DNA from 3 places in the Lysinibacillus sp. YS11 genome. Region 3 is predicted to be linked to each of the others. Evidence: riboswitches for the same ligand, from Rfam matches in the RefSeq annotation. Region 3 holds a riboswitch; each other region holds the start of a gene.

Region 1 (11,182 bases), 1.6 Mb from region 3:
CCTAAAAGGCAATCCACATATAGCTCATTAAAGATTGAACGGAAAAAAGAGTAATAGCACTGACAATAAAAAATATGGCCCCTGCATTAATACCTAAAATATCAGGAGCTGCTAAAGGATTTCTTGTTAATGCTCGCATTAATGCGCCCGCAATGGCAAGGCTTGCGCCAACTACTGTAGCGATCACAGCTCTTGTAAATCTAGATGTTCGAATAATGACATGCTCCTTGTTAGCAGCATCAAAATGAAAAATAGCATCATAGATTGACGAAAAAGGTATGGGCGTTTGACCAATAGCTATGCTGATTATAAATGCCAGCAAAAGAATCAAACAGCTGATGAATAAACCTATTTGTTTCATCGGTGTACTGGAAAGAATAATTCTCATGTTATGCCAACTTTCTTGATCCACAATTTAGCTTATGTAGGTTTCAATTATGCTCAAACACTACAATGAGAGGGCTGTTATTCAAGTATTCTCTAACACTTTTAACAGCCCATCCTCCATTCACTATTTTTCTAATTCAAACTTGTCATAAATATCATCTAGCATTAAATTAGCACTAGTAATACCACCTGCTAGATTCCAATTAATTTCATCTACCTGATAAACTTGATTCGCTTTCACTGCGTCAAGCTCTTTCCAAAGTGGATGGTTTGTCCAATCTTCATAAGTTTTTTTCACTGTCTCATCATTTTCCATAAACATATAAATAACATCAGCATTCATTTGTGTGATGCTTTCCTTGTCAGTTAGCTTCACAATTTCTAAAGAATCATCTGTTAAATTTTTAGGACCTTGGAATCCAAGCTCAGATAAAATAGAACCCGCATAACCTGTCACATAAATACGAGCATGGTCTGCTCTGAAGTTGACAACAGAAACATGGAATGGCCATTTATCGCCAAGCTTCTCTTTGATTTTTGTTTGGAAATCAGCTACTCGTGTATCCCAATCGCCAAGTAATTCATTCACCTTATCTTCTTGATTCATTGCTTGACCCATCATTTCAGCTGTTCCTTTGAAATCGAAAACCGTTTCATGAGCAACTGTTGGTGCAATCTGCGATAACTGATCATAAATTTCTTCATGACGTACTTTAGAAGCAATAATTAAATCTGGTTTAAGCTTTGCAATTTCTTCAAGGTTTGGTTGTGTTTCTTGTCCTACAATTGCAACGCCATCAAGCTCATTCTTCATATAATTATAAACAGGCGCTTCTGCCCAAGATTCTACTACCCCAACTGGTTTAATGCCCATAGCAACTGCAACATCTGTTGCGCCTTGATATAGTGTAACGATTTTTGTAGGTGTGCCTTCAATCGTTGTAGTACCCATTGCATGTGTAATCTCACGACTAGAAGATTCTGATTCAGTGTTGCTTTCTTCTGCTTTGTCGTTCTCTTGTGAACTACTGGAGTTCGATGTTTTCTCCCCACACCCAACTAATAATAACGCGAAGGTTAATAGTAGTGTGAAAAGTACAAAAAAGTTCTTTTTTTGCAGTGATAATTTTGGCATACATTTCCTCCTAAGAAATAATCGACAACGATAATCATTATCAATTAAAGAGTATACTGTACGATTGTTTTATTGACAATATCTATTTTTTCAAAAAACATACTTTTTTAATAAAAATTTATTTTACATTATGACGCTAGGAAGAACGTTATTTGAAAAACCTATTCATCGTGTTGAAAACCAAGCATTTGGATGGTTGTTAGACTCATTATCTTCACTTTAAAAATATGTGCTATTTTGTTCACTACTGTTAGACATGAAAGAAGTTTTGCAGCATGATCAGGGGAGGATCATCGCCCTTTGGAAAGGACGATGATGGAACGGAAAACACCTCGCCCTGCGAAATTGCTTTTCTTGCCGTTGACATCATCATTTTCAACAATATGTCATGCTTTCATTTCACTCAAAGATGTAGGCAAATTGATTATAGATTTTCTACTATTTTAGTTACTTGTTAGATTTACCTATGCATTAATAGGCAAATAAATAGACCCTATCGACGTATATCTCATATCTTAATAATGAACTACAACTTATCAAAACAGGAGGTAATAACATGTTTCAACGAAGACGCCACCCGGCTAAAGGTCCACACTGCTGTCCGCCACAAATGATGCCAATGCAATATGATCCACCACAATTTTTACCACCAGAGCAATATGTACGCACAAATTATATCCATACAGTTGTTCCACACGTACAACCTGCACATGTTACAACAGTGAACAAACATATGATTGATCATCAGTATTATTTCCCATGCACAGAATCTGTCGTGAATGAATGCTGTGAAACACATACAATGTGCGGTATGCCACCTAACCCTTGCCATATGCCACACCATCATAAACATATGCGCTAATACTAAAATAACGATGGGGTTGTCAGATGACCCCATCGTTCCTAATATGTTCAGAAAAAAACCGAGTACCCTTTATCAGGCACTCGGTATCTTTATGATTAATACATTTTTAAATATTGATCGCGTTCCCATTGATGAACAGTTGTACGGTACATATCGAACTCGATTTCTTTTGCTTCTTTAAAGTTTGCATAAATATGCTCACCTAATGCTTCCTGTGCTACTTGATCTTTAGCAAGTAATGTTAGTGCATCATCAAGTGCTGCAGGTAGGTTTTCAATACCATTTGCTTGACGCTCTTCTTCCGACATCACATAGATGTTGCGGTTAATAGCAGCAGGTGGTGTTAGGCTTTGACGAATACCTTCAAGACCTGCTTCTAAAATAACAGCCATCGCTAAATATGGGTTTGCAGAAGGGTCTACAGAGCGTACTTCAACACGAGTTGAAAGGCCACGTGCAGATGGAATACGAATTAATGGTGAACGGTTTTGTGCAGACCATGCTACATAACATGGTGCTTCATAACCTGGTACTAGACGTTTATAAGAGTTAACTGTTGGGTTTGTTACAGCTGTGAAACCTTGTACGTGTGCAAGAACACCCGCCATGAATTGCATAGCTGTTTCAGAAAGACCTAATTCTGTAGATTCATCATAGAACGCATTTTCTTTGCCTTTAAATAGTGACACGTTAAAGTGCATACCAGAGCCCGCTTCACCAAATAGTGGTTTTGGCATAAATGTAGCGTGTAAGCCATGTTTACGAGCGATTGTTTTAACAACTAATTTGAATGTTTGGATGTTATCACACGCAGTAACAGCATCCGCATATTTAAAGTCGATTTCGTGTTGTCCTGGAGCTACCTCATGGTGTGATGCTTCAATTTCAAAGCCCATTTCTTCTAGCTCTAACACGATATCACGACGGCAATTTTCACCAAGGTCTGTTGGCGCTAAATCGAAATAACCACCATGGTCATTTACTTCTAATGTTGGTTCGCCTTTTGCATCTAATTTGAATAAGAAGAATTCTGGCTCAGGCCCTAAATTGAAGCTTGAGAAGCCCATTTCTTCCATTTTTTTAAGAATTCGTTTTAGGTTGTTACGTGGGTCACCAGCAAACGGTTCGCCTTTCGCAGTGTATACATCACAGATAAAACGTGCTACTTTCCCTTTTTCAGAAGTCCAAGGGAATACTACGAAAGTATCAAGATCAGGATATAAATACATATCAGATTCTTCGATTCGAACGAAACCTTCAATAGATGAGCCATCAAACATCATTTTATTTTCAAGTGCTTTGTCTAATTGACTTACAGGAATCTCAACATTTTTGATAGTGCCAAGAATATCTGTAAATTGTAAACGAATAAAGCTTACGTTTTTTTCTTCGATGAGACGTTTAATGTCCTCTTTTGTGTATTTACCCACAGTTTTCCACACTCCTATAATTTGTCTAGCTTTTATGTTTACCCTACCCTATTTATTAATAGAATCGAGATAAATCCCCTCTTCGGATGGACGATTTTTGCATGCGCTGTGCTTGACGCATTTCTTCGCGCATAATTTGGCGTAATTCTGAATCACTTAAATCTTGCTCATCAGTTGTTGCAACAGGATTTTTCTTTTTAGCAAATATTTTTTTAATCTTCGCCATATTCATACCCTGTTCTAAGTAATCTTTAACCTCAAGCAATGTGTCGACGTCATTTAGTGAAAACATACGTCGATTGCCTTCTGTTCGGTGCGGCTCAATTAAATGGTGTTCTTCATAATAACGAATTTGTCTTGCCGAAAGCTCTGTTAATTGCATCACGATACTCATCGATAATAACGGCATAGTTCGTCTAATTTCACGACTCATTTAAGTCCTCCTCCAATACCCGCTTATCATATAACGAAATTTTTTTACTGTCAACCAACCATGTAAGGTTATCTAACATGGTTGGCACTATTTTTTTCAATTCGATTAAAAATTGTAAAAAACTATTCATATTTAGGCTTTATCTATTGTCTTGTTATGCTTTTTGAATGGCTTGAACCGCACTGCAAATAGCAAATTTAACGTGTTCATATGTTAGTCCCCCCTGGATAAATGCTGTATATGGAGGTCGTATTGGGCCATCCGCTGTTAGCTCAATGCTAGACCCTTGAATAAATGTTCCAGCTGCCATAATGACATCATCTTCATAGCCTGGCATATAGGCTGGTTCAGGAGCATAATGGGCATTTATCGGTGAGTTCGCTTGTATTTCACGACAAAAATCAATCATTTGCTGAGCCGTTTGGAACGATACTGATTGAATTAAATCTGTACGCTTCGCGTGATAGCTCGGAGAAGTGCTCATGCCGATTTCCTCAAGCATTGCAGCTGTAAATATCGCCCCTTTTAGTGCTTGCGATACAACATGTGGTGCTAGGAAAAACCCTTGATAAAAATCACCTAGTGTATTTAATGTGGCCCCCGCTTCTGCTCCAATACCTGGAGATGTCATACGATAGGCACATTTCTCCACTAAATCTGCGCGTCCAGCAATATAGCCACCAATTTTAGCCAAGCCTCCACCTGGATTTTTAATGAGCGATCCTGCCATTAAGTCAGCCCCGACCTCTGTAGGTTCCTGCGCCTCTACAAACTCGCCATAGCAGTTATCTACAAAAATAATAGCTTTCGGAGCTAATTTACGTACCTTTACACACATTTCTGCAATTTCTTCAATTGTAAAGGATGGACGTGTTGCGTAGCCTTTTGAACGCTGAATCGCAATCATTTTGGTTTGTGCTGTAATGGCCTCTTCAACACCTGCCCAATCAATGACCTGATTATCTAGTAAATCCACATGTCGATAACTGATTTTATAATCTTTCAGTGAACCTGTATCTTTATCACCACCATCGACAATGGATTGCAATGTATCATATGGCTGACCCGAAATATAAAGCAGCTCATCACCAGGACGCAAAACACCGAATAGACTAAGCGTGATTGCATGTGTGCCTGAAATAATTTGCGGTCGGACTATGGCTGCCTCTGCACCAAATACTTCCGCATAAACACGCTCTAGATTATCCCGCCCCTCATCATCATAGCCATAGCCGTTTGATGGGTGTAAATGATAATCACTTACTTGATGCTTTCTGAAAGCTGCTAGCACCTTCTGCTGATTGTAGAACGCCATTTCTTCTACCTTGGCATGATAAGGCCGAACTTGCTCCTCTACTTTTGCCGCTAACGATAGCGTTTCTGTTGATAAATTTGATGTAAACGTCATTCTTTCTTCTCCATTTCACAATGTCTCGCATTTCAATCAGTAAGATTTATTGACTATCTAAATTGACTTCAATCACTCTAGAATTCCCTAACCAACTACTGGTATATAAACGCTTTTGACGAATGTTTTTCTTTATTTTAATCACATTTTATCAATTTGTATGTGCACCTGTAAAACTTGCCTATTGTTTCTAAGAGGATTTTACGCTAAGCTAATGTGCGGACTCATTTCAAGATGCGTATTTAATGACCGATTTTGGCTATTAAATTCATAGATTCTGTTACGTAAAAAGTCTTTTAACTTTTAATAAAGTTTATTTATTGATAGAAGGGGTGAAAGGGATGGCTTGGGAGGTTTTTAGTATTATAGGAACAATTGCCTTTGCTATTTCTGGGGCAATTATTGCCATGGAAGAAGAATACGATTTATTCGGTGTATATATACTTGGTATTGTGACTGCTTTTGGTGGAGGAGCTATCCGAAATTTACTCATTGGACTACCTGTCACAACACTTTGGGGACAGGATATGATGTTTCAAATAGCGCTTGCTGCGATTACGATATTCTTTATTTTTCCGCATCATCTGATTCAACATTGGCATCGTTGGGGTAACTTCACAGATGCGATTGGCTTATCAGCATTCGCTATTCAAGGCGCACTCTATGCTGTTAAGCTTGATATGCCAGTAAGCGCAGTTATTGTAGCTGCTGTTTTGACAGGTTCAGGTGGGGGTATTGTACGAGATTTATTAGCTAGAAGAAAACCATTAGTTCTCCGTGATGAAGTTTATGGTGTTTGGGCAGCTCTTGCTGGACTGCTAATCGGATTCGAGGTTTTTACAGGGGACATTTTCCTTTATATTTTATTCGCAGTGATTACAGCTTTACGAATTCTTTCCTATATGATGAAGTGGCGCTTGCCATTACGAAAATTAAATCGTGCATAAATACCATTCAGCCAATGACCAAAAATTAAGTCATTGGCTGTTTTATTGTTTTTATCTTTTTAACAACTGCATTGATTCTTCTAAAGTCACCATGTTTTTCATCATCGAGCAAGCTGCATCTAAAATAGGAAAGGCTAAGGCTGCTCCAGAACCTTCGCCTAAACGCATATTCATGTGCAACATTGGTTCAATGCCTAGTAAGGCAGCGGCAATTTTTGCCCCTGGTTCCTCTGAAACATGGGAAGGAATGATATAATCGATTACTTTTGGTTCGAGCTTATAAGCAATGAGGGCTGCTATAGTTGAAATAAATCCATCAATGACAACGGGTTTACGATGGGCAGCAGCGCCAAGAATAATACCTGTCATCGCCCCTATCTCTAACCCTCCAACCTTAGCCAGAACATCAATAACATCATTTGGATTAGGCTGATTTAAGGTAATTGCTTTTTCAATAACTGCCGCTTTATAGGCAATGCCTCCTTGGCCTACTCCTGCACCAAACCCCGTTACTTCGATAGGGTTGCATCCCGTCAAAACAGCTAATATCGCAGCACTTGGTGTTGTATTGCCGATGCCCATTTCTCCAGTCCCAAGTACATCAGCACCTTTTATGATTTCCTCAGTGGCCACACGGATTCCTACTTCTATCGATTGAATGGCTTCTTGTTTGGCCATAGCTGGACCTTGTGCCATGTTATCTGTACCATATTTAATTTTATGAATAATGACACCTGCATCAAGTGGAATATCTTCTTTTACACCCACATCTACTGTGACCACCTTTGCATTGGTAATCCCCGCAATCGCACAAACGCCTGTACCCCCCTTAGGAAAATTTAATGTTTGAAAGACCGTAACATCTTGTGGATTCGTGGTTACACCTTCCTCGCAAACACCATGATCTGCAGCACAGACAATCATCACTTTTTTGTCGACCATCGGATATAATTGTCCTGTTATACCAGAGAGCTGTACGGCAAGTGATTCTAGTTTACCCAAGCTACCTGGGGGCTTACAAAGCGCATCAATCCGCTTTCTAGCTTGCTCCATACTTTTCATATCAGCCCCCTGAATGTTTTGAATCGTGTCTTGTAATAATTGCATGATTATTTCTCCTCTCGTTCTCATTAAGACAAAATAAAAAGTCTGTAGTTTATTGTCATGACAAATAAACTACAGACTTTTCCATCATCTATATCTTCTATAGCATGTAGGCAGGTCTCCTGGCTCAAGTTCAACATCTCATAGTACCTTCCCAGCAATTTGCTAGTGGCATACACTACGAAACTCCCTCATACAGTGGCGGGTCCGCTAAAGCTTTTCACTTTATTCCCTATTCTCCCTAGTGGGCACCTATTGCTTTATGTAATTATGTTAAATCTACTTTACAACTTTTTTAGTGTCAAGAGGAAAAAATTTTTTGAGTGTTAACTTAGTACATACTGCTATTCACAATAAAAGCTTATCAAGTGCTTGTCCCAATAAATGAATCCTTCACTTGATTCCTAGTCTTCCATAATTAGTGCTTTTTAGAATTCTCTATGTCTAACACTCGGCTTGTACAAAAATCCATTACTGAATCAATTGCCATAACAAGTAAACTCAGACTTTTCAATCATCTCTATCTTCAATAGCATATGTTCTGCCAATTCACTGAGTAATGTTGAACATAAAAGTTGAAACCTTAATAATCTGTTCAATGTAAACATAAATTATTTCTATGATTAAAATTAGGGTAAGTATCAATAGTAAAACGATGAAAAGTTAGGAGTAGATACGATGAATGCAAAACAATTAAGAAACGCTATTGCTGAAACCTGTGAAACGCACGATAGCCTCTATGCCAAACTCGTAAAACCGATCAATCAGTTGTTAATCAATATCGACGCTTCGATCAGTGAAGAGACAGCAAATAAAATACTAGAAAATTTAAAGTTATTTCATAGTGGTGATAAATACATTACGGAGTGTCATTTCGAGGAGAGTCAAAATTTCTTGAAAGATGGCATTGAGCTTCTCCAAAAAGGGGATTTGGCGAATGGAGCACTACAAATTTATGGAGCTGGTGTAAACTTTGCTAGTTATGCTTCAAAAGTGCAGGGACAAAAAAATGTTAATATCTACAAAAACTTTGAAGAGAATTTTAATTTTATCATGGATGCCTTGAAAAAATAATCATGAAAAAAGAAAGAGTGTATACTCTTTCTTTTTTCATGATTTATTTAAATTCTAATTCTCCATCATAAGCCAGCATGCCGCCTTCAAGGTTTGTTACATCAAATCCTTGGGCCTCTAAGAAAGCACACGCATTGGCAGAACGAGCTCCAGCCTTACATACAATAATATATGGCTTTTCTACATCTAATTCCTCTAAACGTTCAGGGATAGTTCCGAGTGCAATATGTTGAGCACCTGGGATCATGCCATGGGCTACTTCATCCTCTTCACGTACATCGATAATATATAGGTCCTCATTTGCATCTAACAGATCTAATAATTGTGTTGTTTCCATTGTTTTCATAAACTTTGTCCTCCAAAATATCAAATTCCACTATCATTATAGCTTGTAGCAAAAAAAACAGCCAGTGTGAGAACACTAACTGTTTAACAAACTTATTATACTTCTGTCTCTAAAAACTCTATTTGTTTTGCTGGTACGAATGTAGAAATGGCATGCTTATAGATTAGGTGCTGCTTATTCTCAGCATCAAGTAGTAATACTGTAAAATTATCATATGATTTCACAGTCCCTTTTAACTGAAATCCGTTTAATAGAAATACAGTTACAAAAACACTGTTTTTACGTAGTTGGTTCAAGAACGTATCTTGCAAATTGATTGATTTCATCAAATAGCCTCCCTACTAACTTTCTACCTCTTCATTCCTATAGTAGCACGTTCTACCAATTTATCAATTAGTAATTTTTAGAAATTTTTCTTTATTCTTATAATCGATCATCCGGCGTAATAAAATGGACATCCATTTTATTACGGAAATAAGTAAGCTGTCTTTTTGCATAGCGACGGGAATTTTGTTTTAAGCTATCAAGGGCTTCCTCTAGGGTACATTTGCCATCTAAATAATCATATAATTCTTTATACCCGATGGCTTGTATAGACTGCACTCCACGGATATTTTGCTGCCATAATCCCTTCACCTCTTGCAGAAGACCATTTTCCACCATTAAATCAACACGACGATTAATACGGTCATATAGCACGTCACGGGACATGTTTTGACCTAGCCCTAAAATAACATGGTCGTAAAGGGGTACTTCCCCTCGATTTTGCGCTTCTGCTGCTTTTGATACACCGCTTAATTCCAGCATTTCTAATGCACGAATAACACGACGTGTATTGTTTGGATGGATTGTCTCCGCTGTTTGAGGGTCTAGTTGTTTTAGTTTGTCATGCATTGCCTCAGGGCCAAGCTTTGCTAATTCCTCATAGTAGGCTTTTCGTGCTTCTTCATCTACTTTTTCATCAGTAAATTGGAAATCATAGAGGACAGCTTGTACATATAAGCCAGAGCCTCCTACTATTATAGGTAATTTTTGACGAGCTTGTATTTCCGCGATCTTCGCACGTACTAATTTTTGATAATCTGCTACCGAAAAAGATTCTGTAGGCTCTAAAAAGCTAAGTAGATGATGAGGAACGCCCTCCATCTCTTCTTCGGTAATTTTAGCTGTCCCAATATTGAGCCCTTTATAAACTTGCATGGAATCACCATTAATGACTTCACCGTTATATTTTTTTGCCAGTTCAATGCTTAATGCCGTTTTACCTGAGGCAGTCGGTCCCACTATTGCTACGACCTCTGCCTGCTGCAATTTAGTTTCTATCATATTTTTCTAACCACCGTAATAAAACTTGAAAGACCGCTTCTTGATTGTCTTCATTTAAAATTTCATGTCGTTTATCCTCGAATAAATAAACCGTTACATCCTCTACACCCACCGCTGCTAACTGTTCAGCAACTTTGTAAACGCCTAGCCCCTGTTCACCAACCGGATCTTTACTGCCACTAATCAAGAGAATAGGGAGGTCTTTTCTTACTTTTGCTAATTCTTTTTTACGATTTAGTGTGGCAAAGCCAGTTGTCAAATCCACGAAAAATTGATTCGTTGGAATAAAGCCACAATAGGGATCATCGATATACTTTTCCACCTCTTGTTGTACTGAACATAACCAATCATAGGCAGTCTTCGGATTGGGAAATTGCTTATTAAAGCTACCAAAGCTCAATTGATTTAACAGCTTACTTTCAGTTTCTTTTCCTAGTCCCTTAGCTAAAGCCTTGGCTACTAGATTTCCTACAGCATGCAAGGCTGTCACATTTCCAGTACCACAGAGAATAACATTATCTACTTGCTCTCCGTATAATTGAATATAGCGTCTAGTAATGAAAGAACCCATACTATGGCCAAAGAGAATTAATGGTACATTAGCGTATGGTACGTGAAGTTGTGTAATCACTTCATGAGCATCTTTTACAACACGCTCAAATCCGTTTTCTTCAGCAAAAAAGCCCAATGTCCCATTATATGCTGCCGTTTCACCATGCCCACGGTG
Region 2 (11,182 bases), 940 kb from region 3:
CAGGAAGCTTGTATTTGAAATATGATGAGGTGCAGGAGGATAAAATCGTCCGCACAACGATGAAGTTAGGTCATGAGAAGGCACTAATTATGCGTGCTGGAGCGGTTAATATGCGATTACCGCTGAACATAATCGAACAACAAAAAGGGCATTATGAAAGTGAGTTCGGTTCTATGCCCCTCGTGATTGATACGAAAAATATGACGTTTACAAAACTGGCAACAAGCGGAGATTTCCATGTACAGTACGATTTACTAATGGGTGGGCAAACCGTTGGCAACTATACATTAGATATTACATTTACGGAGGTACAATGATGAACGCAGTAGAACAAGTACAACAGGCTATTAAAGCAGCGATCGTGCAGGCTGTTGAAAAAGCTGGTCTCGTTGAGGCTGGCACAGAATTATCGATTCACCTAGAAACACCAAAGGATAAAGCAAATGGTGACTATGCAACAAACATTGCGATGCAATTAACGAAGTTAGCTAAAAAGCCACCACGTGCTATCGCCGAAGCTATTTTAGAAAATCTTGATCCATCAGGCACTGATATTGAAAAGATTGATATTGCTGGCCCAGGCTTCATGAATATCACAGTGCGTAAAGATTTCCTAACAGAGGTAGTGACACAGGTGCTTGAGCAAGGTACGGACTATGGCCGCTCAAATGCTGGTGCTGGGGAAAAGATTCAAGTGGAGTTCGTTTCAGCAAATCCTACTGGAGATCTTCACCTAGGACATGCTCGTGGTGCTTCTGTTGGTGATTCCTTATGTAATGTGTTGGATATGGCTGGTTACAGTGTCTCTCGTGAATATTATATTAATGATGCAGGTAATCAAATTAATAACTTAGCTTATTCATTAGAAGCTCGTTATAAACAAGCATTAGGAATGGAAGCTGAAATGCCAGAAGACGGCTATCATGGGCAAGATATTATTGATATTGCGGGTAAATTAGCAAAAGAGCATGGGGATGCAATTTTAGCAAAATCAGATGATGAGCGTTTTGCCTTCTTCCGTCAGCACGGTTTAGCTTTAGAATTAGATAAATTAAAAACAGACCTAGCAAACTTCCGTGTAAATTTTGATGTCTGGTATTCTGAAACGTCTCTATATGAAAACGGGAAAATCGAAGTAGCTTTAGATAAATTAAAAGCTAATGGACATGTGTTTGAAGAGGATGGTGCTACTTGGTTCCGCTCTACAACATTTGGTGATGATAAAGATCGTGTGCTAATTAAAAATGATGGGTCATTCACATATTTAACACCAGATATTGCCTATCACGAAGACAAAATTGTCCGTGGCTTCGATAAATTAATCAATATTTGGGGAGCTGATCATCACGGATATATTCCACGTATGAAAGCAGCGATTCAAGCACTTGGTTATGATCGAGATACGTTAGAAGTGGAAGTTATTCAAATGGTTCAGCTTTATAAAAACGGAGAAAAATTCAAAATGTCTAAGCGTACAGGGAATGCAGTAACTATGCGTGAGCTTGTAGAAGAGGTTGGTCTTGACGCAGTTCGTTACTTCTTTGTAAAAACAGCTGGCGATTCTCATATGGACTTTGATCTTGACCTTGCAGTATCACAATCTAATGAAAACCCTGTGTACTATGCACAATATGCGCATGCACGTATTTCATCTATTTTACGTTCAGCAAATGAACAAGGCTTTGCTGCTACAACAGAACATCTCAATTTGTTAACAGCAGAAAAGGAAATTGATTTACTGAAAAAGATTGGTGATTTCCCGAAAGTGGTAGCGGAAGCAGCGAAACACCGCACACCGCACCGTATCGCAAACTATATTCAAGAAACAGCAGCTGCATTCCACAGCTTCTATAATGCAGAAAAAGTATTAGATGCTTCAAATAAAGAGTTAACAGAGGCTCGTTTAGCATTAATTACGGCTGTCCGCACAACAATTGCGAACGCATTACGCTTAATCGGCGTATCTGCACCTGAAAAAATGTAATTAAACTTTAGGCTCCTAACATGAAAAGTGTTAGGGGCTTTTTTTAATGGATAGAAGGCTGAATATGAGAGATAAAGTTCCGAATGTGTTGGATAGAAAGACAAAAGAAACGGATAAAACGTGGGAAATTAGCTGTCCTAAACTTTATTTTTCTGTTAATTCCGAAAATTTTGTTGAAGTTTACGTTAACGTCAATGGTATACTGTTGCCAATTAGGAAAGGGGAGAGGGTTTTGAAGACGATTCAGGAGGTAGCAAAGGAGTTTAATGTAACTACGCGGACAATTCGTTATTATGAGGAACTTGGGCTTCTTTGCCCCCATCGTTCATCTACCAACCAACGAACCTTTTCCAAAAAAGAATTGGCGAAACTCAAGCTTATTTTCAGAGGCAAGCGTTACGGATTTTCGTTGGAGGAAATCAAAGAGATGGTTCTACTATTTGATTTTGATCGCTCAGGAATTCAGCAATTAGAGCGAACGGTTGAATACGGGGAACAAAAAATTCAAGAGATTGACAGTAAAATAGCTGAGCTGACGCAGATGAAGCGTGAGTTACAACAAATGCATGGCATGTTTAGCGAAAAATTAGCGACTTTAAAGGGAGAGATGCAAGATGAATAGTTCCAATTTATTAGCACGTAATGCCCGTAAGTATCCGAAAAATGAAGCCGTTATTTGTCATGGCAGAAGAGTAACCTACCAAGATTTAGATAAGCAGGTGACATGTTTTAGTCATGCTTTACTAGAGCAGGGAGTAAAGCAGGGGGATAAGGTTTTAATTTTTATGCCAAACGTTTTAGAGTTTGTTGTCAGTTACTTTGCTATTCAGCGTATTGGAGCGATCGTTGTGCCAGTCAATGCGAAGTTTACATTGCAAGAAGTAGAGTACGTGGCGCAGCATGCAGAGGCGAAGGCAATTGTCGTACATGAGGTTATTTTTGCAGCAGTTGAACAGCTAGCCGGTATTCCGTTAAAAATTAAAACAGGTCAAGAAAAAGTGGGATGGCATCAGTATGAATCAATGCTTCAAAATGCTAGTACACAAACAATTGATTGTCAGTTACAAGAGGATGACCCTTCCACGATTTTATATACATCTGGCACGACAGGAAAACCAAAGGGTGTGTTATTTAGCTACCGTAATATTTTAACAGTGGCGCAAATGATAGCTGTTGAAATGGAGGTAAAGCCTGAGAGCCGTATTTTGCTTATGATGCCATTAACACACTCTGCACCATTACATTTATTTTTAATGGCGGGTGTATTGGTAGGCTCAACAAATGTATTAACACCAACTTTTACACCCGATTTATTCATTGATTCCATTGAAAAGGAGAAAACAACACATTTCTTTGGTGCACCTGTTGCTTATTTATTAACGGCACAACTGCCAAGGCTACATTCGGCAGATTTGTCTTCTATGAAATGGTGGGTCTATGGTGGGGCACCGTTATCTCAAAGTGAGGTTCGGTTCATTCAGCAGGCATTCCGCACAAATAATTTGACTTGTGTATATGGATTAACAGAGGCCGGTCCAAGTGGTTCATTATTATTTGGCAAGGAACATGAAGCAAAGGCAGGAAGTATTGGTCAGCGGGCGCCACTTGGTACAGAGTTGCGTATTGTGAATGACAGTGGAGAAGATGTAAATGTAGGCGAAGTGGGGGAAATTGTCTTGTTGGGTGAGGGCAACATGCTCGGCTACTATAAGGATGAAGTAGCTACTAATGAAGCCTTTATTGATGGTTGGTTAAAAACAGGAGATCTAGCTCGCAAGGATGAAGATGGTTTTATTTGGATCGTAGATCGTAAAAAGGATGTCATTATTTCGGGAGGTGTCAACATTTATCCGAAAGAAATTGAAGATTGTTTATTGAGCTTTGAAGGTATATTCGAGGTTGCGGTAATTGGTGTACCACATCCGCAATGGGGGGAAACTGTAAAGGCGGTGTATTCTGCTAAACAAGACATCCATGAGGAATCTTTGAAAGCTTATTTAGAGGAGCATCTTGCAAAGTTTAAAATACCACGTATTTTTGAAAAAGTAGAAGCGCTACCACGCAATGCATCAGGCAAAATATTAAAACAAAATTTAAAGGGGCAAGAGGTGAGATAGCATGAAAGTATTACAACAAGAAGCAATGCGTACTACGAACTTTTTTACTGAAGATGACACGCTTCAAAAAATAGTAGAAATGATGTTAGATAAAGAGTTTTTATCCTATGCCCAACGAGAGTTAACAGATTTTGGTGAGCTATGTGCAGGTGATATTGATACGAGGGCAAAGCATACAGATCGACAGGGTGAGCCTCGCCTTCAAAGATATGATGCCTATGGTGAAGAGATATCGGAGGTTTGGGTTAATGATGGCTATAAAAAAACGATTGAAGAGACATATAATACTGGGATTGTAGGCTATGTACACAAGCATATTCCGCAGCTAGGACACAAGGGGAATTATGTTTATAGCTTTGCACAAGGTTATTTGCTATCACATGCAGAGCCCGGTTTTTATTGTCCGGTAACATTGACAATGGCAACTGCCTATCTATTAGATCATTATGCAGATGAAGAGGTAAAGCAGCGTTTTTTACCACATGTGTGTGCAACAGGTGACACAGATTTATATGAAGGTGCGACCTTTTTAACAGAACGTCAAGGGGGCTCTGACGTAGGTGCAAATGTGGTGGAGGCGAGAAAGGATGGCACTGCTTATCGTCTATATGGTGAAAAATATTTTGCATCAAATGCGGGCATGTGTGGTGTAGCGATGGTATTGGCACGTCTAGAAGGTGCGCCAGCAGGTTCCAAAGGCTTAACATTGTTTGCAGTTCCTTGGCGCAAAGAAGATGGAACAACAAATCATCTACGTATTCGCCGACTGAAAGATAAGCTAGGCGTTCGGGCAGTTCCCTCTGGTGAGGTAGAATTTGATGGTACACTTGCCTATGTTGTAGGGGAGCAAAATAAAGGGATTTATTATATGCTAGAAGCACTAAATCTCTCTAGAATTTGTAATGCAGTCGCTTCAATTGGTATTATGCGTCGCGGCTTCTTAGAGGCAAAACATTATGTAAGCAATCGACATGCATTTGGCAAGCCCTTAACACAGTACCCTATGATTCAGGATACTTTAGGGAAATTTGCAGCTAAGTTGCACGTGGAAGTAGCGACAGTTTTTGACCTTATCCAATTATACGATAAAGTGACAAGTGGACAGGGAACTCAGCAAGATCTTATTATGAATCGTTTATATATTGCCATTATGAAAAAGGAAACAGCAGAGCAAGCTGTTCATTATGCTAGTGAGGCAATTGAATTACACGGAGGTAATGGCTATATAGAAGACTTTGTAACGCCCCGCTTATTAAGAGACGCCCAAGTGTTAACGGTGTGGGAGGGGACGGCTAATATTTTGGCCTTAGAACTCATTCGTTTAGTAGATAAGTTTCATGCTCATGAACTGTTTGTACAGGAGATGGAGGAACGATTAGACAAATTAGCTGACAGCTCACTAGTACAAATCGTTAAAGAACAATTGGCGAATATGTCTGTGAAACTGCAAATTTTTAGCGCTTTAGACGAGGCAACGAAAACTTTTGAAGCTAAAGGTATGGCGGAAAAAATGGCTCACCTTTATGAAAGTGTCATAGCGGTTGAGTGGGCACATAAATTTGGTGGGAAATATGAAAAACTAGCAGACGTTTATTTAGAGCAGACATGGTCATTAAGAGAAATGGGTGCTCAAATGAAAACAGTCCAATACTTTTCTGAAATTGTATAATGGCCGGGGAGTCGTCTTGAATGGAGGCGACTTTTTTCATTTTCATGTATAATGAAATCAACTGAATATTATAAAGGTTCTTTACTTAAGTAAAGTGAAAAGGGAAATCGGTGTAATTCCGATGCGGTCCCGCCACTGTAAGTGTGAGTTTTTTCAAATGATGCCACTGAAGATTTCGGGAAGGCTTGAAAAATCGCAAGTAGCACTAGCCAGGAGACCTGCCTTTATAACGACATGACAACCTACGAGGATAGGGTGGTGGATTTTGTATCAGTTTTTTTGGTGCGATTTTGCCCCCTCATCGATCAAAGATGAGGGGTTTTATTTTGATGTAGAATAAAGCGAAATGTCGCACGGATCAACGAAGGAGGATTCACATGAAGAAATTTTGGAAAATAGGATTATCAGCATTTTTAGCAGTAGGCTTGCTAGCTGCTTGTGGGCAGGAAGCAAAAGATAACAAGCCATCTAACGAGCAGCAAACACAGCAAGAAACAGCACAGGTGGATGAAGCAACATTCCCAATGACGATAACAGATGCCCTTGGTAAGGACATTACACTTGAAGCACCTCCTGAGAAAATTGTTTCACTTATTCCAAGTAATACTGAAATCCTTTTTGGACTAGGTTTAAATGATGAAATAGTTGGTGTTACGGACAACGACGATTATCCGCCAGAGGCAGCTGAGAAGGATAAGGTTGGCGGTATGGAATACGATATTGAAAAAATTATTGCCTTAAAACCAGATATCGTTTTTTCACACGAATCTAGCATGTCTCTTTCAGAAGAGGCTATTGCACAGCTTGAATCAGCAGGTTTGAAAGTATTTGTTGTAAAAAATGCACAAGACTTTAATGAAACATATACAACAATTGAGCAACTTGGACGTGCTACAGGGAAATTACCAGAGGCAGAAAAAATTGTCGCTAATATGAAGGCAAAAGTAGAAGAAGTTTTGTCTAAAGTCAAGGATGTTGAACCCAAAAAAGTGTTAGTTGAAGCATCAGATGAGCCAGATATTTATACAGCTGGCAATGGTACATTTATGAACGCGATGCTTGAAATGATCAATGCAGAGAATGTAGCTGTAGATGGCGATAATTGGTATAAAATTGATGCAGAACAAATTATCGCAAAAAATCCAGATGTCATCGTGGTGACATATCATTATGTACCAGATATTTTAACGAAAATACCAAAACGTGCGGGCTTTGATACGATTAATGCCGTAAAAAATAATGCGATTGTGCAGGTAGATGAAAGTACGACAAGTCGTCAAGGGCCACGTTTAGCTGAAGGTCTAGAAGAATTAGCAAAAGCAATCTATCCTGAGGTATTTAAGTGAAAAAAATAGCACTAGCCTATACATTAACATGTACGCTTCTTCTTATTAGCATCTGGTGTGGCGTAGCGATAGGCTCGGTTCATATTCCATTAGAAGTATTGTGGAATAAGGCGGTTGATGAAACAGCCGCCAATATCTTTTGGAAAATTCGTTTGCCTCGCGTGTTATTAGCGGGACTAGTAGGCGCATCTCTAGCTATTGCTGGAGCAGCTTTCCAAGGTTTATTAAAAAATCCATTAGCAGATCCATATACACTAGGGGTTTCATCAGGGGCTTCTGTTGGTGCTGTTTTAACGATCTTTTTTAGTATTTCTATACCTGTTGTCGGTTTGTATGCGCTGCCAATCTTCAGTATGATTGGTGCTATCATTACGATGGTAGTTGTTATGAGCTTTGCTAGACTCGTAGACCGCTCATTAAAAATGGAAACGTTGATATTAACAGGTGTTATTTTTAGTTCTTTTTTAGGTTCCCTTATTTCATTAATGATTGCCTTATCTGGTGAAGAATTACGTCAGGTAATAGGCTGGCTACTTGGTTCTGTTTCGATGCGTGGTTGGCCATATGTCCAAATGATCATTCCTTTTGTGATTGTTGGTTCAATTATGCTATGGACACAAAGACGAGAATTAAATGTCTTGTTGTATGGTGAAGAGCGAGCAAAACATTTAGGTGTTAATGTAAAGCGCAGTAAATATTTGATATTAGCAGGTGGCTCCATGTTAACTGGAGCGGCTGTAGCGGTTTCTGGCACAATTGGCTTTGTAGGATTAGTGGTGCCGCATATGACAAGGATGATTTGGGGTTCTGATCATCGCCACTTATTACCATTATCTTTTTTCAATGGTGCAACATTACTCATTATTTGCGACTTAGTAGCACGAACAATCATTGTGCCAAGAGAGCTACCAATTGGTGTTATTACGGCATTTATTGGAGCACCTGTTTTCTCCTATATTTTTTATAAGCAGCGAAGAAGCAAGGGGGTACGGGCATGATTGTTGTTGAACATCTATCAGGTGGCTATGAAGATGTACCAATCGTCAGGGACATTAGTTTTACTGTTGAAAAAGGAAAAATTCTTGGCATTCTAGGGCCGAATGGTAGCGGGAAATCCACATTATTAAAAGTAATGAGTGGTATTTTACCAGCTACTGCTGGAACCGTCTCGATTGATGGACAAAATATTCTTTCTTATAATGCTCGTGCTTTGGCGAAAAAAATGGCTGTATTACCACAGCTTCATGCAAATGCTTTCTCGAACAGTGTGAGAGAGGCAGTTTCACTGGGGCGCTACCCGCATCAAACAGGCTTTTTCTCGAGTTGGTCTGCACAAGATGAGAAGGCAGTTCAACATGCAATGCTTCAAACAGGTGTAAAGCGATATGAGCATACACCGATGGAATTTTTATCTGGCGGTGAACAACAAAGAGCTTTTGTTGCACAGGCATTAGCTCAAACAGCTGAAATCTTACTGCTGGATGAACCAACGAATCATCTTGATATTGCACACCAACGTCAAATTTTAGATATGGTTCGGAAGGAAGCCATGGAGTGTGGTTTAACAGTCGTTATGGTACTACACGATATGAATTTAGCCTCTCTTTATTGTGATGAATTATTGCTGATGGAAAGCGGACAAATGAGAGCACTTGGTGCACCACATGAAGTATTAATTGCCTCCCAAATTGAAGAAGTTTATCAAGCACGGGTGACTACATATGCTCACCCTGAAATACCAAAACCTCAAATTACAATGATGCCCGCAGCTACAGACTATCAGCAGCGAGCTGTCATCAAAAAAGAGCACTTTACGATAACTGAACAATATATCCAACTTCAATCAGAGCTTCCTCTGAAGACCGTATCTTCTGCAGTTCATAACCCAGGTATTGGCTGGCATAATTGCTTATTAAATCGCTCAGTTCCTGGTGATTATGTCATTAGCGATGTGAAACGAGAAGTTAAAGAATTTTTAAAAAGGGAAAATTTTTCATCTACAAATACTGTTGTTATGCTAACAGCAGTACCAACAGCTCTAGTGGCCATCAATGAATTTTCAGCACCTTTTGGCAGTATAATCGTAGCTGTAACAGCTGGTGTAGGCAATGCAGTTGATGTATCTCGAGTACATGAAAGACAAGATGATCCATATATTGGTACTATTAATACATGGGTTATCGTTAATGGTTGTTTATCGGAAGAGGCATTTTTTCAGGCATTGATGACAGCAACTGAGGCAAAAACAAAGGCGTTGCAATCAGAAAATATTCGTGATGAGCGGAGTGGAACAATTGCAACAGGTACTGCTACAGATAGTCTGTTAATTGCTGCAACTCAAAAAGGAGAAGAAATGCTGTATGGTGGCCCAATTACGGAAGTTGGTAAAATGATTGCAAAGGGTGTCTATGAAACAACAGTTCAGGCGATTAGGAATTATAAAAACCAGTTTTAGGAGATGAGAGAAATGAAGCTTTACACGAAAACAGGCGATACGGGGAAAACAAGTCTTATTGGAGGACGGGTTGATAAAGATAGTTTACGTGTGGAAACATATGGGGCAATTGATGAATTAAATTCCTTTATTGGGAAGGCCGTAAGTGAATTAGATCAAGCGCTTTTCAAGGATATTTTAACAGACCTAGAGACAATTCAGCATGAGTTGTTCGATGCTGGTGGAGACCTTGCTAATGTGATGAAAGAACGTCATTATAAATTAACAGAGCAACCGATTGAAGTACTTGAAGCTCGTATAGATGCTTTATCAGACGAAGCGCCACCTTTACAACGTTTTATTTTACCAGGAGGTGCACCAGCAGCGGCAACTTTACACATTGCACGCACGGTTGCACGCCGAGCAGAGCGTGAAATGGTGACACTTATGAAAGAAGTTGAAGATGTACCAAAGGTTGTACAAAAATATTTAAATCGCTTATCGGATTATTTATTTGCAGCTGCACGTGTTGTGAATGCTCGCTTAAACGTAGCAGATGTTGAATATATTCGCAGTGGAAATGTTTTTAAAAAATAAAGTTTGATTTAAAAAATGTTTTTGTACAAAAAATGAATTTCCAGATGTTAAGCTACGGGGCGGTATAGGTTTGTATGCAATTTAGCAGATGTTCAAAAGTCTACTGAATATGCGACATCCCCCTAAGTATAATAGTTAAGGAAAGTAAAAATTGCTACTTTGAAAAATTCAGGGTGGCTTTTTTTCTTGTAAAATGTAAGAATATAAAATTATCAGAAATATTTCCGTTTTATGTTGACTGAATGCTCACTCATTTATTAGAATAGGAATATAATGATAAAGTTAAGTACATTTCTGTTTGAACTAGCAAATTCGTCACAAAGAGAGAAAATTACGACAAACTAAAGGGGGGACCAACCATGAGTCCATTATTAATTGCTAACATTGTCTTAACAGTCGTGGTTGTGCTTTATGCAGTAGGATTGTTCTTCTACCTGTTGAAAACACGCTATAAGTATGTGCAATTGGGGAAAAAGGTTGAGTTTGATGAAAGTGTTAAAGAACGACTTCGTTATATTATGGTCAATGTATTTGGTCAAAATAAGCTATTAAAGGATCCAAAGAGTGGTTTAATACATGTTATGTTTTTCTATGGATTTTTGATGGTACAGTTAGGGGCCATTGATTTAATTTGGAAAGGACTAGCACCAGAGTCACATCTGCCACTAGGCATTTTCTATGGTGTCTTTACATTCTTCCAAGAACTGGTGGTTTTAATGATTTTAGTCGCGGTAGTGTGGGCATTTTACCGCCGCTATGTTGAAAAGCTAGTGCGTCTAAAACGAGGATGGAAAAACGGCCTTGTATTAATTTTCATTGGTGGGTTAATGGTATCTACATTAATCGCTAATGGTATGGGATTAATTTGGCATGGTGAGGGATTAACTTATACGGAGCCAGTTGCTTCAAGTATTGCTGCTATTTTTGGCTTCCTACCTACATCAGTTGCCGCTGGTGTGTTTTATGTAATGTGGTGGGCACACCTTTTAATTCTATTAACATTCCTTGTATACGTACCGCAGTCTAAACATTTCC
Region 3 (11,182 bases):
TACATCACCCACATTACGTGCACCAACATAAGCAGCTGGAACAATTTGCGCCTTTGCCAACTGTGCAATGGTAATAGCCCCTTGTTTTAAATCTGTTCCTTCTGCACTACGTGTCCCAGAGGGGAAAATCCCTACAATTTTACCTTCCTTCAATAACTGCGAAGGAATTTTAATCACGCTTGGTCCAGGATTATCACGGTCTACCGGAAAAGCATTTAAATGCTTAACAAGCCAGCCAAGCCCTTTCATTTCAAATAATTGCTTCTTCGCCATAAAGTGAATTTCACGAGGGTACATGGCTACACCAAGGTTTAAAATATCCACATAGCCAGTATGTGTACAAGCTATAATAAACCCACCCTCTTTCGGCAAGTTTTCTTCTCCGTATACACGAGCCTTTGAACCCATTAATTTTAATATTACTTTGACAACATTTGCTGCTAGTTTATACACTGTTACATTCCTACCTTATTCAATAGTTATTCCCATTGTAATCGAAAATACCAGTATACTGCAATTGCAGGTGACCAACTTAAACCTTCCCTACTAATAGATCCACATCAATCGTGATTTCATTTAGTTCAACGGCTGTTTGTTCTGCTTTATGCCAACCCATTGGTGTCATCTCTAATAGAGCGGGTACTAGCTCTTCTGAAAGCGGTAAAGTATAAGTTACACGTTCTACGTTTACCTCACAAAAACTTTCTTGAAAACGAGCTACAATTTGTTTATTAGAATAAGTTTCCTTGTTTGAATCTGCATATAATTGAGCACGCAGTTCCCGCAAATAACCACTTTGCGGTACAACCTTCACAAGACAGCCATTCGGTGTAAGAAGTCGTTTAAACTCCTCATAATTTGCTGGTGATAGTATATTTAAAATGGCATCGAAACTCGCTTGAGCAAATGGACTTTTAGCTAAATCCCCTACACACCAAATTTGTTGAGGATAATGACGTGCTGCAGCCAAAATGCCCTCCTTCGCTATGTCAATTCCAACGCCAATACCATGATCTCTATCATTCATAATGCGAGCTAAATGTGAGCCCTCTCCACAACCAGTATCGAGCACCGTTTTTGCAGAGCTTATAAGCTCACCGATTCGGGCTTCTACAGCATCATAAATCCCACTATCAATAACAGCCTTGCGGGATTCAAAAAGGCTCTTACTATATTTAGAAGCGGCGTTATGTGTCAGCATATTGACATAGCCTTGTTTCGCAATATCAAAGGAATGGTTAGAAGTACAAACCAATCTCCCCTGCTCATATACATGCATTGATTGCTGACAGATTGGACAAGCAAAAAGGGTGATATGTTGATCCATTAATGCCGCCCCGATAGCACGTTTCGATAATGCGCCCATTTCTATGCCTCCTTTTTGTCGTTCGGTGATACAAGAGCATAACGCTCCCATTTACGACTTTTCCATCTAAAGTATACGATAATTGCCCGCACCCATTCATCTGCTGAAATGGCTAGCCAAATTCCGACCAAGCCCCAATCCAATACAAAGACAAATAAATAGCCAAGCGGCAGGCTCATGCAAACCATTGATAGAAAACCAATTTTCACAGGGAATCTAGCATCCCCAGAAGCGCGTAAAGAGTTAATGACAACGATATTCATTGTGCGACCAGTCTCTAGCAAAATACTTAATGCTAACACGGATGCCCCAATCTTAATGACTTCTGGATTATCAGTAAATACCTGCATAAGTGGCTTACGGAATAGCGTAACGACTGCGACCATAATAATCGTAAAAGCAAATGCTGCACGAACACTTTTCCATAGCTGATGATACGCCTCATCTTTTTCTCCTGCACCTACATGACGACCAATAATAATGGCTGTTCCTGTACCAATGGCAATTGCAAATAAATACGTAAACATCGAAATATTCATAGCATATTGTCGTGCTGCTAGTGTTTCTGCTCCTAAGTAAGTCGCATAATATAAAAAGATGATTTGGCAAAATTGATAAAGTACCTGTTCAAACGCAGATGGTAAACCAATGTTTAATATTTTTCTCACATATTCCTTTGAATACTCAAAAAAATATTGTAACTTTACGCGCACTTCCATTACCTGATACAGCAACCAGAAAAATACTAGGACGGCTAATCCGCGACTAATGACAGAGGAAATAGCCGCTCCTTTCACACCAAGCTCTGGTAAACCTAAATTCCCAAAAATAAGACCGTAGTTTAGCACAACATGTAAGACGTTCATGCCAAGCGAAACGTACATAGTTTGTTTTGTCCAACCATGTACACGAATAATTGCAGCGAGTGCATTAATAATAGCCTGTAGGAAAATAAAACTCCCAATGATGGCTAAGTAACTTTGTGCATAGTGGAGTACTTCTCCCTGCAAGTTCATCATTGTCATTAAATGTCTCGCAAAGAAGAAAAATAAAATACTCATTAAAAGCCCAACGACCAAATTCATCGTGACCGCTAACGCCGAGATCTTGGCCGCTTCAAAAAAGCGTTTGGAGCCTAAATACTGAGAAACAACAATAGATGCACCATTGCCCACTACCTCCAGAATCAAGATGGCAATATGGATATATTGATTGGCTGCACCTACTCCTGATACAGCATTATCTGATAAAGCACTGAGCATAAAAGTATCGGCTAGTCCCATCAACATAAATAGAAAAACTTCTAAGAAGATTGGCCATGTTAAATGGAATAGACTTAACTTATTTGTCTCTTTAATTGTGTCTGCCAATACTTTCACTTCTCCTATTTTTTCTTAAAAATCTATTGTATCTTATCACAAATATTCAGACTGTAAAGAGATTTATAGGAAGACAGTGCTTCCACATAAAAAATCCCTTTCACATCGTGTGAAAGGGCTCATTTTTAAATTAAGCAATAAGATTGTAATTGCTCTCGTTTTTCAATTGTTAGGCCAAATTCCTGCTCTAAAAACCCAGTCTTAGAACCATAGCGACGATCCATCGCATCCAATGCTGCTTGTAAATAGTCTTCACGGGCGGACATTAATGCATAAAATTGCTGTAGTTCTTGCTCATTATACTGATGCTGAATAGCCTGAGCCATTCGTTCTACCATTGGACGTAAATGTATATTAGTATCTAAATAATCCTCCATGATAGTCTCCACGGGTACATCTAAAGCTAGTAAAATAAGTGCTCCTCCAATACCCGTTCGGTCCTTACCAACTGCGCAATGATGTACAAGACCTAGATTATTAGGATTTTGAATCGTTTGCATTAACTCTTTAAATGAAAGATTGTTAAAAGGCATTTGTGCATAAAAATCCCGAAACATCTCAGGGCTTACCACTTTATAGAAATCTCTACCACCAGCATTGGTTGGCATTTCAAAAGCATGATTACCCTTCGCTGGGATTTGTATATATTGAGCATGCGAGAACACTGGGTTAGGATTATGATACGCCTCATTGTTATCGCGATAATCAAAAATGGTCTTAATCCCTAACGTTTCAAATAGCTCTTTATCCGACAGTGTCATTTTTCCAAGGGCAGCTGAGCGGTAAAATAAACCGTTCTTTACCCTACGCCCATCTTTTGTTTTATATCCACCCATGTCTCGGAAATTATAGACTGCTTCAAATGGAATTACCTTTGTCTCTAATTGCTCCAATCACTACACCTCCTAAGATTATCAAGCATACTTACTTTTATTTTAAAGAACAAACTACATTAATTCCAATTTTCACGCTAGGTAATAATTTAAACCACATAAAAAATGCTAGCTGAATGGCTGACAGCTAGCATGGAAACATTTCTTATTTAAATAACTCTGGGTACACAGCCTTCGCTACTAATTCTACAGCTTCACCAATACGCGGACCAGGTCGATTAGAGATATCTGTATCAATGGACAATACCGCTTTGTTTTGAATAGCTTTCACAGTATTCCAACCATCTCGTCCAAGAATTTCTCCTATTGGATCTTCTGTATAGTTTACTGTTGTTAAAATAACATCTGGATTTTTCGCAATAACATCTTCCTCATTCACTTTTGCCCAGCTATTCAAGTCAGAAAAAACATTATTAACATTAGCTGCATCTAATATTTCTTGCTGGAAAGTGCTAGAGCCTGCTGTATATATATCTGGCTTAGGGCTAACCTCTAAATAAACATTTTTCGGCGTTTTTACATCCTTCACCTTCGTTTGTACTTCAGCAATTTTCGCTTTAATCTCTTCGTTTAATTTATTTCCTTTATCAGGAACATCCATCACAGCAGCAATTTGTTCGATATCTCCATAAACATCGTCGAAAGTAGTCGCAGATTGAATAACAAACACTTTAATTCCTGCGTCCTCAAGCGGCTTTAGGGCATCCTTATCACCGATTGTATAAGCAATGACAACATCTGGCTTTAACGCTATAATTCTTTCACTGTTAAAGTTCGTAGTATCAGAGACACGTTCAATTTTTTGTGCTTCCTCTGGGTAAGTATCGTACTCAGTTGCTCCTACAATTTTATCGCCAACACCTAAAGCAAACAAAATTTCAGTATTACTTGGTTGTAAAGATACAACTGTTTTTGGTACTTCTTTAAACTCTATTTCCACTCCACGGTCATCTGTCACTTTATAGCTTGTTTTCTCTGCTTGTTGTGTATCTTGCGAAGCATCTTTATTTTTTGTATCTTCAGCAGTGCCACAGCCTGCTAATACCAGTGCAAGTAAGAGCACTGATAGCCATTGGAAATTAAATACTTTTTTCATTGTTATTCTCCTTTTTCTTTTTCATTGGGTAGGATTTACTAATAAACGGTATTTCCGCTATTCCAGCTTGCTGATTCATAAAAACAGCCATGACAAAACATACATTAGCTAATAAACCAAGGTAATCGAAAAGAATAGCTGGAACCTCTCGTTCTTCTGATACTTTGTGTAAAGTACGATATGATTTTTTTGCCTCACTGCGACAAAGATGTAAGGCTGCAGCAGCCTCTGTTCCTTGAGGTAAAACAAAACTTTGAATCTCTTCCTTCACATGGCGAACGTAAAAATCATAACGTTCACTTAACCAAGATAAATCCTCTTCAGTTACTGCTAATTTCCCACGTACTGAGCCATTCACATGATAAGCCATAGGTAACATAAGCAATAAATCCTCAGTAACAACTTGAACATCCTCTTTTTTTACCGCAGCTAATGCAACTCCTAGATGTGTTGTCAGGCTATCTGTTCGAATTTCAAAATCGACCGTTGAAGCTTTCTCACGCATAAATGGATAACAAGAATAACGGGCATCTTTTTTCACTTGCTTCCCCCCTATTTTCTATAATGAAAAATTCTTATTTGAAAGGCATAAAAAAGTCGCTCCTTTTTGCAAAGGAACGACAAAAATAACATAATGAGCCATCAAACTGGACAAAGCCTATGTATTTGCCGTATATCCTCCTAGCTTCCGAGAAGTTTTTATACGTTCAAATAAAGGTCGGTCTCCTGGCTTGTACAGTTCGTCACATGAAACGAATGTGTTATAAAGGACCTTCCCATCTTCTTTGAGACAGTGGTAAATCTTTATAATGGCTGCACTTACAGTTGCGGAAACAGCTCCGGTTTTTCACCGGATTCCCGATTATGCTAATTAGCACCTTTATTCTGCAAGAATATTTCATTTGTAAAGCAGTTTATCATATATGCTTCAGAAAAAATAGCTGTACACAGTTTTAAAATATAGCATTATTTCTACTTGAAGAGAAAACCCTAACAAATTTTTACATTATTAAGAAATTTACTATAATAGTGTTTCAATTGCTTTTTCAATATCGAGCTGTGAATCTGTTGGTTCAAAGCGTGCGACGGTCTTACCATTAGCATCTACTAGAAATTTTGTAAAGTTCCAGCGAATATTACGACCATCTAAAAAGCTTGGGGCAAGTTGAACAATTGCTTCTGCCAACATTTTCTCCTGCATACTTGCCTTCCCAAACTCTCGGTAATCCACTTCATGCTTTAAATAATTAAAGAGTGGATGGGTAGCCTCTCCATTTACCTGTACAAGCTCAAAAATCGGGAATGTGACCCCATAGTTTACCTTGCATAGATGCTTAGTTTCCTCCCCATCTTCAGGATTTTGATGGCCAAATTGATCACAAGGGAATCCAAGAACTACAAAATTCTCTTTTCCATATCTATCATACATTTTCTGTAAGTCTTCAAATTGATATGTAAATCGGCATTGGTTTGCCGTGTTAACAATTAACATTGTTTTTCCACGATATGTTTCCATCGATAAAATTTCGCCATTAGGCTTCCGAACTAGATAATTATAAATGCTCATGCATAATCCCCTTTTTTCATTCATTATAGTTGACTATTCTATCGTTCATCAAAGAATTTGCACAAAAAAACACCACCTCGCTACTTTGAACGGATGGCTGACTTATACTTCTTTTTATATTTAGCATCTTGTTCTTCATTAATTAAACGATGGGCAATATCTAATAATTTCGAGTCATTTGTTTGATCATATAACTTTTTAAATGACATTATAATATCCTGACGAATAAGAGATGGCTGTTTTTCATCTATACATGTTTGAAATCTTTTAGCTAGATACGATACAACCAAATCTCTTTGTACTGGACCCGCCTGTCCAATTTTCCAAATTGCTTGTAATGCATGCCTTGCCGTAGCAGATTGTTCATCGTAAGTCACAGCCCAAATCTTTAAAAAATCCTCCAAGACCCTTTCTTCTGGATCACTTTTTGCAGCTAAAGCGCATAAAATTTGTGCAGCACGTGCACGAGAATAACCATTATTGTATGTAAGAGCTTTTATTAGCTGTTCCCAAACTGCATATGTCCAATCTACGGGTTCTTGCATAATTTTTATTAATTCCTCGTAAGATTCATATTGAATATCGCGATCATGCTCTGTTAGATTACTAAAAAGTTGCAAAATCTCTTTTTCCATAATTCATCCCTACCTTTATTGTTTCAGAACGTAATAAAATTTGATTTATGGTACACTTAACTTAATTTTTTTCGCAAAGAAGGTGAGTTTATGAATAAATTTAATGCTAGGAAATTGATTTTTCGGTTGATTGTGATAATATCACTACTTCTAGCTGCCTATTTTGTTATCCCAGTGTCCATGCCTTTAATACTTGCTGGGATTAGTGCATTTTTCTTAGAACCAATTGTCATGTTCTTTAAACGGAAATGGAAAATGTCACGGAAAATAGCAGTTGCTTTTATTTACATAGTGAGTGTTATTGTTATATCTATTATTTGTTATCTTTCTATTACACAAATAATGACACAAATAATTTTACTATCTAAGCAAGCTCCCTATTATATTTCCAAGCTATCAGATATGTGGCTTCATATGCAAGAAAATATTTCTAAATACACAGAAGACTTTCCACCTGAAGTAAGTGCTTCGCTTCAAAAAACCACTATGGATTTCATAAAGAAAGTCGAAGAATCCTTTTTAAGCTTCTTTAATTATAGCAAAGTTTCTGCCTTCTTTTCAGAGATACCCAGCCTATTTATCAGTCTTCTCGTTTATATGATTGCGCTATTCCTATTTATGCTTGATTTGCCTAAGTTAAAGCAAATCACTTATAAATATTTAAAGCCCAATACAGCAAAGAAGATAAAAATTATTTTAAATCGCTTAAAAGATGCAACATTTGGCTATATGAAGGCTCACTTATTTGTAAGCTTTATTATTGGAGGCGTCACACTCATTGGACTGCTATTAATCCAACCGAAATATGCAGTAACAATGACGATTATTATCTGGTTAATAGATATTGTACCATTCCTAGGCTCTATCATTATTCTAGCGCCATGGGGACTTTACCACCTGTTGATGGGAAACACCTCTATAGCTGTAAAATTATTCATCTTAGCTGCTATTTTACTTATTATTCGTCGAGTAGTCGAGCCTAAATTAATGGGAGACCATATCGGTTTATCCACTTTACCAACATTAATTTCCATGTTCATAGGTCTACAGTTATTTGGTATTATCGGTTTACTTGTCGGCCCATTCGTTATTATTTTCTTTATTGCCTTGAAAGAGACAGGTGTCATCAAAGTAAATTTTAAAATTTAATATCAATTTAATATGCAGGAAAGTCTCTTTTCAAGAATAGAAGTAGTCGTCTTGTTTCTTTTGAAAGAATAGCATTCCAAAAACAAAAAAGGTCATCTTTGTATATTTTTCTCTACAAAGATGACCTTTTTCTTATCTCAACCGTCTATATATTAGTGAGGCCTATTGAATACGTCCAAAGCCTACTAAGTATTGATTCCACCAATCAAGTGATTCAATTACGACACCATTGTTTTGAGCGTCGATCATTGTGTTATTACCTAAATAAATACCTACGTGAGCTACACCTGAACCATAGCTGAAGAACACTAAGTCCCCAACGCGTGCTTCACCTGCTGAAATGCGTTGTGTTGCTAAATATTGTTGTGATGCTGTACGAGGTAAAGAAACACCCGCTTGCTTATATGACCATTGTACAAGACCTGAACAGTCAAAACCTGTCGATGGGTTGCTACCACCCCAAACATAAGGACGTCCTAGGAATTGTTTAGCTGTTGAAATGGCATCTCCTGAAGAAACAGTGCCAGCTCCTGACCCAACAATAATTTTTTGTGGTTCGCCTCCACCATTATTCTGAGTTGCTTGTATAACTGGTGTAGCTGCTTGAAGTGCACGTAAACGAGCTGCCTCTTCTTCAGCTGCTTTACGCTCTGCTTCTAAACGTTCTTCTTCTTGTTTCGTTGCAATTTCAGCTTTTAATGCAAGTGATTTCGCTTCGTTCTCAGCTTTCTTCACTTCCATTTCGCTTTCTTTTTGCTGAAGCTCTTGGAATTGTTTTTGAAGTTCCTTTTGTTTTTCATCTAATGTAGCTTTTTGTTGCTCTAAGCTTGCTTTATCTGCTTCCTGTTGATCCACTAATTCTTGGTCAGCATCCATTAATGTTTTTACCGCTACGACACGATCCATTAAATCTGCAAAGCTTTTTGCCTCAAGCACTACATTTAAATAAACACCTACAGTGTTGTCTTGCGCTTGATATGCAGCCATACGCTCACTTAAAATTTTTGAACGTTGCTCGATACGTTTTTGTGTTTCAACAATACTAGCATCCACTTCTTTAATATCTGCTTGTACTTGTTTAAATACCTTTACTTTTGCGTCGATCTCTTGTTGTAGTTTCGTTAGTTCTTCTTGTAATTTTTTAATTTGTGCATCTATTTCAGCCTTTTTCTCAATCATTTGTTGAGAAGTTTCTTCGGCATGTACTTCTGTTGGTTGAATTGTATTAAATAATAAGCCGCCAGCTAGTGCTAATGCTAGCACCATCGACTTACGCCATTTGTTACGCTTAGCCACGTTACCTTCATTTCCCTTCATCTATCAATTTCGCTCTCGATATTCTATGTAATCACTTGAACGATTTCTATTTTAATTAAATGTTCTTATATTTATTTTAGCCTTTTAAAGTTTAGCATTTTCTACATAACTTTTATACTATTTCATGTCTATTTAATACATTAGTAAAACTCGAAATATTTCTGTAACATTCGCACTTAAACTACATTATTCTACATAATACATTTTTCTTCTACACAGAGAAACTATTAGCTAATTCGACATTAGACCTAACAGATCTTTTGTAATGTTTTTGTAATATTTGAGGGTGCCAAAGAAAAAGGTAGGGAAAAAATTCCCTACCTATTGCTTCATCGACCTTAATGCTTGTATAGATAATCTCACTAACAAAATAGCACATAAAAATAAACCTAAATATGCCGCTGTGTTCAAATAGACCGCATAAGAATCGTGGATAAATTGTGAAATAGCTAAAAGAGCGACAGATATAATACCAAAAGTTATACCCACCAGCAGCAAAACAAATTGAGAAAACAAATGTGTAATAAAACGTGAATTATGTTCATCCGAAAAGACATCATGATGTAAAATGATTTTTCCGCTCTCAACTCGCTGAATGAGCTGATCGACTCTTCTAGGCATTTTACGCAAAGTCGGTATTAGCATAGATAATTCTTCTTGCAGCCGCTCCTTAGTTGCCATCGGTTCTTTAAAAGGCTTAAGGAAAGAGGCACGCATATATGTAGCAGAAAAATCCTTTGCCTCAGTAAAGATATCAAAACGTGGATCTATTACCCGTAATGTGCCATCTAACGTCACTAAGGAACGGAGAGCTAATCCCACTGCTGGATAGAATGCAAGTCCAAAATCTCTTACCACTGTAAATAGCGCGTGAATTAATTCTTCAGTAGGTATACGGTCAACATAGGAAATTTTCAGTAAAATTTGGTCGATTGCCTGCTCCATTCTCGCACGTTCTGCATGATCAGCATTTTCCACTAATAATGTTAAACCATCATATAAAACGCTTGAATCATTTAGTTGAATGCCCATCAAAAATAACTTTAAGCCTTCTTGCTGTGTTGCACCTAAACGTCCTACTGCGCCAAAGTCAAGCAAGACTGGTGTTCCATCTGTTTCATCGATATGGATATTTCCCGGATGTGGGTCTGCATGAAAAATACCAGAGAATAGCATCTGCTCAAAAAATGAGTAGAGTACGGTTCTTGCAAATTGCCTACGATCAATCGACAAACGATTAAATTCAGATGCCCCCTCTGCCACACTTTGTCCACGAATATACTCCATCACAATAACATTTTCATTACTGTAAGGCGTAAATATTTTAGGAATTCGAACCTTGTAATCGCTTTTCGCCAGTGCATTCTTCACCTGTAGCGTATTACGTACTTCAATATCTAAATGAATCTCCTCACGTAGCCCCTCTGCAAATCCCCCAGCCAACTCTCGAAAGCCTAATGATTCTGCCCAGGTTGATTTTGTGGATAGCCAATTAGCAAATTCCTCTAAAATTTCAAGGTCATCGCGCATAATTCCCTTTACTTCTGGACGCAATAGCTTGACTACCACCTCTTCATAATTTTTAAGCCTTGCTTTATGCACTTGGCCAATAGAGGCTGCTGCAATGGGTTCCATTTGAAATTGGCTAAATATTTCGTCCATTGATTGCGGAAGAGATCTCTCTAAAATTTGTTTCACTTGCTCCTCTGATAAAGGCCTTACTCGGTGTTGAAGCCTTTCTAATTCATCAATAAAAATAGGTGAAAAAAGCTCTTTTCGT

Evidence for each region. Region 3 has a riboswitch for cobalamin ahead of LBYS11_RS21090 (hypothetical protein). Riboswitches for the same ligand answer to the same signal wherever they lie in the genome.
Region 1: another riboswitch for cobalamin. It lies ahead of cobT (nicotinate-nucleotide--dimethylbenzimidazole phosphoribosyltransferase); the one in region 3 lies ahead of LBYS11_RS21090 (hypothetical protein).
Region 2: another riboswitch for cobalamin. It lies ahead of LBYS11_RS02655 (ABC transporter substrate-binding protein); the one in region 3 lies ahead of LBYS11_RS21090 (hypothetical protein).

The regions. Positions count from the first base shown of each region.
Region 1 is NZ_CP026007.1:1,205,832-1,217,013, reverse strand. Features, by position in the region: partial or broken gene LBYS11_RS05645 (FecCD family ABC transporter permease) at 1-361, opposite strand, end outside; gene LBYS11_RS05640 (ABC transporter substrate-binding protein) at 512-1,522, opposite strand; gene LBYS11_RS05635 (CotD family spore coat protein) at 2,079-2,384, shown strand; gene glnA (type I glutamate--ammonia ligase) at 2,483-3,817, opposite strand; gene LBYS11_RS05625 (MerR family transcriptional regulator) at 3,873-4,250, opposite strand; gene LBYS11_RS05620 (methionine gamma-lyase family protein) at 4,405-5,658, opposite strand; gene LBYS11_RS05615 (trimeric intracellular cation channel family protein) at 6,000-6,605, shown strand; gene cobT (nicotinate-nucleotide--dimethylbenzimidazole phosphoribosyltransferase) at 6,657-7,712, opposite strand; cobalamin riboswitch at 7,804-7,980, opposite strand; gene LBYS11_RS05605 (hypothetical protein) at 8,388-8,783, shown strand; gene LBYS11_RS05600 (rhodanese-like domain-containing protein) at 8,827-9,129, opposite strand; gene hfq (RNA chaperone Hfq) at 9,225-9,455, opposite strand; gene miaA (tRNA (adenosine(37)-N6)-dimethylallyltransferase MiaA) at 9,553-10,455, opposite strand; gene LBYS11_RS05585 (alpha/beta fold hydrolase) at 10,442-11,182, opposite strand, start outside.
Region 2 is NZ_CP026007.1:563,477-574,658, forward strand. Features, by position in the region: gene LBYS11_RS02630 (YwiB family protein) at 1-317, shown strand, start outside; gene argS (arginine--tRNA ligase) at 317-1,984, shown strand; gene LBYS11_RS02640 (MerR family transcriptional regulator) at 2,217-2,606, shown strand; gene LBYS11_RS02645 (class I adenylate-forming enzyme family protein) at 2,599-4,101, shown strand; gene LBYS11_RS02650 (acyl-CoA dehydrogenase family protein) at 4,103-5,770, shown strand; cobalamin riboswitch at 5,828-6,011, shown strand; gene LBYS11_RS02655 (ABC transporter substrate-binding protein) at 6,148-7,116, shown strand; gene LBYS11_RS02660 (FecCD family ABC transporter permease) at 7,113-8,114, shown strand; gene LBYS11_RS02665 (adenosylcobinamide amidohydrolase) at 8,111-9,571, shown strand; gene LBYS11_RS02670 (cob(I)yrinic acid a,c-diamide adenosyltransferase) at 9,584-10,147, shown strand; gene LBYS11_RS02675 (heterodisulfide reductase-related iron-sulfur binding cluster) at 10,507-11,182, shown strand, end outside.
Region 3 is NZ_CP026007.1:4,209,968-4,221,149, forward strand. Features, by position in the region: gene LBYS11_RS21065 (lysophospholipid acyltransferase family protein) at 1-453, opposite strand, end outside; gene LBYS11_RS21070 (putative RNA methyltransferase) at 533-1,366, opposite strand; gene LBYS11_RS21075 (MATE family efflux transporter) at 1,369-2,736, opposite strand; gene LBYS11_RS21080 (tyrosine-protein phosphatase) at 2,871-3,638, opposite strand; gene LBYS11_RS21085 (ABC transporter substrate-binding protein) at 3,784-4,734, opposite strand; gene LBYS11_RS21090 (hypothetical protein) at 4,718-5,275, opposite strand; cobalamin riboswitch at 5,433-5,631, opposite strand; gene LBYS11_RS21095 (glutathione peroxidase) at 5,756-6,301, opposite strand; gene LBYS11_RS21100 (hypothetical protein) at 6,382-6,936, opposite strand; gene ytvI (sporulation integral membrane protein YtvI) at 7,027-8,085, shown strand; gene LBYS11_RS21110 (C40 family peptidase) at 8,248-9,381, opposite strand; gene LBYS11_RS21115 (ABC1 kinase family protein) at 9,724-11,182, opposite strand, start outside.